2 regions of the Streptococcus sp. HMSC071D03 genome follow, and region 2 is predicted to be linked to the other one. Evidence: predicted binding sites of a transcription regulator. Region 2 holds the regulator's gene; the other holds the start of a gene.
What was found. The regulator Rex, encoded in region 2, represses fermentation and respiration genes when NADH is low (regulators of the CRP and FNR family bind a similar motif). The targets are predictions, from matches to a motif close to TTGTGAANTANTTCACAA.
Positions count from the first base shown of each region.

Region 1 (4,551 bases), on a different contig from region 2:
GATGAAATAAGAGAAGTACAATTTTCTTATAACAATTTCTTATAACAATGAGGAATATTCTTTAGCTTGTCAAGCACTTGCCCAGGATGGTAGCGGGGGAGAATATGTAATTCTTGAAGATCAGAGTATCGGCTTTATAGGGAGTGAAGGCCAAGTTGGTCGGGTAGCAGAAAGCATTAATGACTTGCTTACTTTCTTACTTCATGCTGCTTCTATCTCTGATTTTTCTTGTCGTTTGCTCTACCAAAACAAGGAATTGTTGGCAAAATTTTGTCAAGGATTTCTCAAAAAAGCACGAGAAAACTACCAGTCAAAAGGTGAAGTGTGAGATAAAGTGAGAACTGGACTTGCACAAGAGTTGGAACTTGAATTTCTACCAGAGAAACTGCAAGTGTTGGCTTTCAATTTTTATCAATCAGCAACAAGGCTCCCTCTATTCACTTGTAAATATGGTCATGGTGAGTATGAATATATTTGCGATTCTGTTTTATCAGATATTGTCGACTTGTGGGTTTCAGAGCTGCTGGGGGGCGACTGCAGAAGAAATTGAAGCTTTTGCTAGCGCTAAAAATATTCAAGTGTAAAAAGTAAAATTTAATTTTCACTTAAATTATTTTATGTTATAATGTTGATGATTATATTTTAAGGAGTTTATATGAGTTCTTCAGAATTTATTTCAAAGATTGATTATTATTGCCATAAGAAAGAGAGTCTATTTGACCAAAGCAAGTTTAAATATGCCATTCGCTCGATGTTTGCAGGTGCTTTCTTAACCTTTAGTACGGCCGCTGGGGCTATAGGTGCTGATCTACTCAATAGCATCGTTCCAAGTGCTGGCTATTTTCTTTTTCCCTTTGTATTTGCTTGGGGACTTGTTTACATTGTATTTTTAAATGCTGAATTGGTCACATCAAACATGATGTATCTGACAGCTGGAACATTCTTGAAGAAGATTGATTGGAAAAAAGCCTTTGTCATTTTGCTCTATTGTGCCTTTTTCAACTTAGTTGGTGCTCTGTTAGCAGGTTGGTGCTTTGCTAATTCATCGGCTTTTTCACACCTGACACACGACAGTTATCTTCCAAAGATTGTAGCTAAGAAGTTGGCACGACCTAGTGAGTTGGTCTTGTTGGAAGGGATTTTGGCAAATATGTTCGTAAATATTGCTATTTTATCTTCTATTTTAGTTAAGGATAGCAGTGCTAAGCTATGGATTATCTTATCAGCTATTTCTATGTTTGTTTTCTTATCTAACGAGCATATTGCAGCCAACTTTTCATCCTTTAGCATTATTAAATTCAGCATTGTTTCTGACCAAATTGCTAACTTTGATATTCCTAATATCCTACGTCATTGGAGTGTTACCTTCATTGCTAACTTGATTGGTGGAGGATTCTTGATAGGCTTACCATACGCTTATCTTAATAAAAATGAAGAGACTTATGTTGATTAGTACAAGCTTTTGAAAATAAAATGAATATTAATAATAGAGGAGGTCGGGACTAAAAATCCAGACCTCGATTTTTTTGGCCAAATAACCTTTTGATAAAAACGTTATTTTCTCTGTCTATAAATTCAAACATATTATTAGTTCATGGACTTTAGCTGAAAACTAAAGAGGCTTTTTTGTAAATTCAATATAGATTAAAGTGAAAACACATATTAAATATATAGAATAGAGAGTTTGAAAATAAAGGGTTGAAAACATTAAAGATACTGATACAAAGCAAATGGAAACGATTGCTACAAGTGATAAAAATATTGTAAATAGAATTAAGAAAGCCTTTCCATAATTTCGATTTTATGTTATAATATTCACAAATAAAAGTTTTAGGAGTTTATATGGTTTCTTCAGAATTTATCTCAAAAATTGAATTTGCTTGTAAGAAAAAGGAAAGTCTTTACAGTCAAAGTAAATTCAAGTATGCTATCCGTTCAATGTTTGCTGGTGCATTCTTAACATTTAGTACAGCAGCTGGTGCAGTTGGAGCTGACTTGATTAATAAGCTTGCTCCTGGTAGTGGACGTTTCCTCTTCCCATTTGTTTTCGCTTGGGGATTGGCTTACATTGTCTTCTTGAATGCTGAGTTAGTAACATCTAACATGATGTTCTTGACAGCTGGTAGCTTTTTGAAAAAGATTAGCTGGAGAAAAACTGCTGAAATCCTTCTATACTGTACACTCTTTAATTTGATCGGTGCTCTTATAGCAGGTTGGGGATTCGCCCATTCAGCAGCTTATGCAAACCTTACCCATGATAGCTTTATTTCTGGAGTTGTGGAAATGAAGTTGGGCCGTTCAAATGAACTTATCTTGCTTGAAGCTATCTTGGCTAATGTCTTTGTAAATATCGCGATTCTTTCATTCGTTTTAGTTAAGGATGGTGGAGCAAAACTTTGGTTGGTTCTTTCAGCCATTTACATGTTTGTATTCTTAACAAACGAGCACATCGCCGCAAACTTTGCTTCATTTGCGATTGTGAAGTTCAGTGTTGCTGCTGATTCAATCGCAAACTTCGGTATTGGAAATATCCTTCGTCACTGGGGTGTGACCTTTATCGGTAACCTTATCGGAGGTGGTCTACTGATGGGATTACCTTACGCCTTCTTAAATAAAAACGAAGATACATACGTAGATTAAAAGTTGGATTCATTCCAACTTTTTCTTTTTGTTTATCCATGCTATAATGAAAGTAGAATAGATAAATTTAGAGGAATAACATGAACGAGATTAAATGTCCAAATTGTGGCGAAGTATTTACAGTCAATGAAAGCCAATATGCAGAACTGCTTTCTCAAGTTCGCACTGCAGAGTTTGATAAGGAATTGCATGACAGAATAAAACAAGAGTTGTCTCTGGTTGAGCAAAAGGCTTTGAATGAGCAACAGACCAAACTAGCTCAAAAAGACCAAGAAATAGCTCAACTCCAAAGCCAAATCCAAAACTTTGATACAGAAAAAGAATTAGCAAAGAAAGAAGTGGAGCAAAGTGCAAGTCAAAGCTTGCTAGAGAAAGAAAAAGAAGTCCAAGCTCTCGAAAATCAATTGGCTACCTTGCGCTTAGAGCATGAGAACCAACTCCAAAAAACATTATCTGACTTAGAGAAAGAAAGAGATCAGGTAAAAAATCAGCTCCTTCTACAAGAAAAAGAAAACGAACTTTCTCTGACTTCAGTCAAGCAAAATTATGAGGCCCAGCTTAAGGCGGCTAATGAGCAGGTTGAGTTCTATAAGAATTTCAAAGCCCAACAATCAACAAAGGCTATTGGTGAAAGTCTGGAACACTATGCGGAAGGTGAGTTCAACAAGGTTCGTAGCTTTGCCTTCCCAAATGCTTACTTTGAAAAGGACAACAAGGTTTCAGCACGTGGTTCTAAGGGCGATTTCATTTTCCGTGATTTTGATGAAAATGGACTAGAATTCATTTCCATCATGTTTGAGATGAAAAATGAAGCAGACGGGACAGAGAAGAAACATAAGAATGCAGACTTTTACAAGGAATTAGATAAAGACCGCCGTGAGAAAGACTGTGAGTATGCTGTTTTGGTAAGTATGCTTGAAGCAGAAAACGACTACTTTAATACAGGAATTGTTGACGTTAGCCATGAATATGAGAAGATGTATGTCATTCGTCCCCAGTTCTTTATTCAACTAATTGGACTCTTGCGCAATGCTGCCCTTAATTCCCTAAAATACAAGCAGGAGTTAGCGCTTGTTCGTGAGCAAAATATCGATATCACGCATTTTGAGGAAGATTTGGACGCTTTCAAGGTAGCTTTTGCAAAGAATTATAACTCAGCTTCTGTCAACTTTGGCAAGGCCATCGACGAAATCGACAAGGCAATTAAGCGAATGGAAGAAGTCAAGAAATTCCTGACAACATCAGAAAACCAACTCCGCCTTGCAAACAACAAGCTGGAAGATGTTTCCGTTAAAAAATTGACTCGGAAGAATCCAACCATGAAAGCTAAGTTTGAAGCATTGAAGGGGGAGTAGAAAGCAACATATGAACGGTATTATCAACTTAAAAAAGGAAGCGGGGATGACCTCGCATGACGCGGTTTTTAAATTACGTAAGATTTTAGGAACCAAGAAGATTGGACACGGTGGGACCTTGGATCCTGATGTGGTGGGTGTTTTACCCATTGCTGTAGGGAAGGCGACTCGCATGGTTGAGTTTATGCAGGACGAAGGTAAGATTTACGAGGGTGAAATTACTCTAGGATATTCTACAACAACCGAGGATGCTAGTGGTGAGGTGGTTGCTGAGACACCAGTATTGTCTCCCTTAGATGAAAAGCTTGTTGATCAAGCGATTGCAAGTCTGACTGGACCTATTATTCAGATTCCCCCAATGTATTCCGCTGTCAAGGTCAATGGGCGCAAACTTTATGAATATGCGCGTGCTGGTCAGGAAGTCGAGCGTCCAGAACGTCAGGTGACGATTTATAGTTTCGAACGAACAAGTTCCATTTTCTATGAAAATAATCTGGCTCGATTTACCTTCCGTGTAAAATGTAGCAAAGGGACTTATATCCGGACCTTGTCAGTT
Region 1 is NZ_KV807708.1:16,135-20,685, reverse strand. Features, by position in the region: gene HMPREF2837_RS11925 (hypothetical protein) at 1-45, shown strand, start outside; gene HMPREF2837_RS01545 (formate/nitrite transporter family protein) at 656-1,453, shown strand; gene HMPREF2837_RS01540 (formate/nitrite transporter family protein) at 1,843-2,640, shown strand; gene HMPREF2837_RS01535 (DUF2130 domain-containing protein) at 2,721-3,995, shown strand; gene truB (tRNA pseudouridine(55) synthase TruB) at 4,006-4,551, shown strand, end outside.
Region 1: the regulator Rex is predicted to act here: its motif matches at 1,804-1,821, upstream of HMPREF2837_RS01540 (formate/nitrite transporter family protein).

Region 2 (4,551 bases):
CCATTCTTGTTTCTACTATGTTTGCCAACAATGAAACGGGTACACTGTTACCTATTGCTGAAATTGGTGAGGTTCTAAAAAATCATCCAGCCGTCTATCATGTCGATGCAGTTCAGGCAATCGGTAAATTAGAGATACTTCCCGAAGAATTGGGAATTGATTTTCTCAGTGCTTCTGCACACAAATTTTATGGTCCAAAAGGAGTTGGTTTTCTCTATGCTGCATCTACAGATTTTGATTCCTACCTTCATGGTGGTGATCAAGAGCAGAAAAAAAGAGCAGGAACAGAAAATCTTCCTGCCATTGTAGGAATGGTAGCAGCTCTAAAGGATGATCTTGAAAACCAAGCACAAAACTTTAAAAAGGTTCAAAAACTAAAAGACACATTCTTAAATGAAATTGCTGGGACAGACTATTACCTCAATCAAGGGAAAAACCAGCTACCTTATGTCCTTAATATTGGATTCCCAGGTCAACGTAATGATCTACTACTCCTTCGTCTAGATCTTGAAGGTATTTCTATTTCAACTGGCTCTGCTTGTACTGCAGGTGTCGTTCAGGTTAGTCATGTTCTTCAGGCTTTCTACGGTGAAGACTCTCCTCGCTTACACGAATCCGTTCGCGTCAGCATTTCACCTCAAAATACAGGGCAAGAAATAATCACTCTCGCACAAACTCTAAAAGAAATCATTGGAGGTTAACTCAATGGCATTCGAAAAAACCATTAGTCTTAAAAATTGCCGTTATAATTACACACTTAGCCCAACCGTCAAAAAGTTCACTCTAAAAGATAACACTTTTTTTGAAACTAAGGTTGGTAACTATGAACTAACGCGTCTTCTTGAAAAAGTTCCAAATAGTGGGGAAGGTTTCCAACTTAAGATTATCATCAACAAAGACTTAACAGGTGCAAAAATCAACATCACTGATAAATTTGGTCTACGTTTAGTCGATATCTTTAAGTCAGAAGAAACTCATATCCACCAAGAGAAATTTTACTTCTTGATGGATAGTCTTGTTGAACGTGATGTATTTACTAAAAGCGAAAGATAGAAGGCAATCATGTTTCGATTAACTTACAAAGATACCTATCAAGTCGATCGCGTTTTAGAATACGAAGATTATGAAGCACTCATGCTATCACTTTCAGGCTGTGTGACTCTTCCAGATACTACTGTCATTACTTCTCTGACCTATAATGGAAAAGAAATCTATCAGGGGCTTCTGGGAAATCTCTATCGTTTTCTATCTCACTATGATTTTACGAAGATAAGCTAAGATTTTTCTTAGTTTTTTCTTATTTTTGTTGATTTTTTCACAATCTTTCTATAAAATAGTATTTAGAAAGGTTGTGATTTTGTGAAAGAAAAACAGTCTGCTATTCCAAAAGCAACAGCAAAGAGACTTTCTCTTTATTATCGTATCTTCAAAAGATTTAATTCCGAAAAGATTGAAAGAGCAAACTCAAAACAAATTGCCGAGGCGATTGGAATTGATTCTGCTACTGTTCGACGAGACTTCTCCTACTTTGGCGAACTTGGTCGTCGTGGTTTTGGCTATGATGTTAAAAAGCTAATGACCTTTTTTGCTGATCTTCTGAATGATAATTCGATTACAAATGTCATGCTTGTTGGTATTGGTAACATGGGACATGCCCTACTCCACTACCGCTTCCATGAACGCAATAAAATGAAAATCATTATGGCTTTTGATTTGGACGATCATCCTGAAGTTGGAACACAAACTCCTGATGGAATCCCAATTTATGGAATTTCCCAAATCAAGGATAAAATAAAGAATGCAGATGTTAAAACTGCAATCTTAACAGTTCCGAGTGTCAAATCACAAGAAGTAGCTAATCTCCTTGTCGAAGCAGGTATTAAAGGAATTTTAAGCTTTTCACCCGTTCATCTCCAACTACCAAAAGATGTGGTAGCTCAGTATGTAGATTTAACTAGTGAATTGCAAACTCTCCTCTATTTCATGAGAAAAGAGGATTAGAAAGCGAAAGCATTTATGAAAAAACCAGTTATTGGGATTACAGGAAACGAAAAAGCTCATCCTGATGATGAGTTGATGATGAGTTATTGTATCAAGGGGGTTGTCGAAGGTGTCAAAGAAGCAGGTGGTATACCTCTTATTTTACCCATCGGTGATGAAGACATGGCTCGTGCTTATGTTTCAATGGTAGATAAGCTCATCCTTACTGGTGGGCAAAATGTCGATCCTAAGTTTTATGATGAAGAAAAGACCATTGATAGTGATGACTACCACTTACAAAGAGATATCTTTGAGTTAGCTCTGATAAAAGAAGCTATCCAGCAAAATAAAGCCATTTTTTCTGTTTGTCGTGGGACTCAACTCTTTAATGTTGCTATGGGTGGTACCTTATTTCAAGATATTGAAGACCACTGGCAAGACTCTACTGCCGAATACACCACTCAGCGCTTGGCAACAGAGCCAGATAACATTCTTAGAGAAATTTACGGGGAAATTTCCCATATCAATTCATTCCACCACCAGAGCATTAAGGACTTGGCTCCTAATCTCAAGGTTATCGCCTATGATCCAAAAGATAACATTATCGAGGCTGTAATGACAACTGATCAGATTCGCTTTCTCGGTGTTCAATGGCATCCTGAGAGTCTCTATGAAAATCGTCCCAAGGATAAAAAGCTCTTTGACTATGTCGTAAATAAATTGTAAGTGGCTGCCTCAAAAGGGTTTCAAAAAGAAAAAGGCATTATTTCAGGTGTTCAAAAAGCTCGAAATGATGCTTTTTATTATGTAATTATTTCCCATAGAGATGCGTTTTGTATTAAATTCATTTATATGAGGTCCGTCTTCTCACGATAACTAAAATAATCGGAGTGTGAAACAATTAGATGGTCCAATAAGACCAAACCCATTAACTCACAGGCTTCTTTGACAAGCTTCGTAACATGGTCATCATTTCTACTTGGCATGACAGCACCAGATGGATGATTATGAACCAGTATCATAGATGTTGCCATATGCTTCAAAGCATAGTGGAGAATTTCCCGTGGTTCAGCAATACTTCTAGTAGCTGAGCCGATAAAAATGGTTTGCTGATGAATGATTTGATTTTGAGTATTCAGATAGAGCGCCACCAGGTGCTCTTGTTTTTTATCTCCCAGTTCAGCTTGCATCTTTTTAGCCAGTCTTTGACTACTGAGGATACTCTCTGCCTCAATGGTTTCTTGTTTGTGAATACGACTTCCCAGCTCAATCATCGCTTGCAACTCAATAGCTTTCACTCTACCAATACCTGATAATCCCTGTAGTTCTTGTAGTGTCATTTTTTTCAAATCAGTTAAGCAATTTAATTGATTCAATACTTTTTGTGCAATTTCAAAAACAGTAGATTGGCGTGTCCCCGTTCTGAGTAAAATAGCTAGTAATTCCTGATTACTCAAACTCTCTACTCCTTCTGTCACCAGTCGTTCTCTTGGCAAGAGCGAATCTTCTTGAAATGAAATACTATACATAAAAATCCTCCTCACTTTATTATTCGTGAGAAGGAGCTTAAACCAGATAAATTTTATCTATTTTTAAATATTTTCAAGAGCAAGACGCAAATCTTCAATCAAATCATCAACATTTTCAAGACCAATTGATAGACGGATTTGATTTTTTGTTACTCCTGCTGCTTCTAAATCTGAGTCAGACAACTGGGCATGAGTGGTAGTTGCTGGATGAACCACCAATGATTTTGCATCTGCCACATTGGCTAGGTTTGAAAAGATTTCTAAGCTATCAATCACCTTACGAGCTTCTACTTCTCCACCTTTAACATGGAAGGTAAAGATTGAACCAACACCTTTAGGTAGGTATTTTTCAGCCAAAGCATGATATGGACTATCTGCTAGTTTTGGATAGTTGACCTTTTCTACCTTTGGATGGTTAACAAGGAAATCAACGATTTTCTCAGCATTTTGAACATGGCGCTCAACACGGAGAGAAAGTGTTTCAAGACCTTGCAAGAGCAAGAATGAGTTAAATGGTGACAGAGCTGCACCAGTGTCACGTAGCAATTGAACACGAAGGGCAACGATGAAGGCTGCTGCACCTACATCTCTAGTGTAGCTTAAATTATGGTAGCTTGGATCTTCATTGACAAATTGAGGGAACTTCCCTGAAGCTGCCCAATCAAACTTGCCGCTATCAACAATGACACCACCAATAGTTGTACCGTGTCCACCGATAAACTTAGTTGCTGAGTGAACCGCAATGTCAACACCATGAGAAAAAACATTAATGAGGTATGGTGTTGCAAAGGTATTGTCAGCAACCAAAGGAATTTGGTGTTTATGAGTAATTTCAGCAATCTTTTCAATATCAGGAATGTTGATAACTGGATTACCTAATGTTTCAATCAAGACAAGTTTAGTATTATCTTTAATCGCTGCTTCCACTTCTTCTAAATCATCAATATCAACAAAAGTTGTGGTGATTCCATATCGAGGAAGGGTTTCTTTCAAAAGGTTAAAGGTCCCACCGTAGATAGTTGAAGCTGCAACAACATGATCA
Region 2 is NZ_KV807695.1:1,271-5,821, reverse strand. Features, by position in the region: gene HMPREF2837_RS00680 (cysteine desulfurase family protein) at 1-701, shown strand, start outside; gene HMPREF2837_RS00675 (DUF1831 domain-containing protein) at 706-1,053, shown strand; gene HMPREF2837_RS00670 (DUF4649 family protein) at 1,063-1,278, shown strand; gene HMPREF2837_RS00665 (redox-sensing transcriptional repressor Rex) at 1,360-2,001, shown strand; gene HMPREF2837_RS00660 (gamma-glutamyl-gamma-aminobutyrate hydrolase family protein) at 2,017-2,706, shown strand; gene radC (RadC family protein) at 2,829-3,509, opposite strand; gene HMPREF2837_RS00650 (O-acetylhomoserine aminocarboxypropyltransferase/cysteine synthase family protein) at 3,573-4,551, opposite strand, start outside.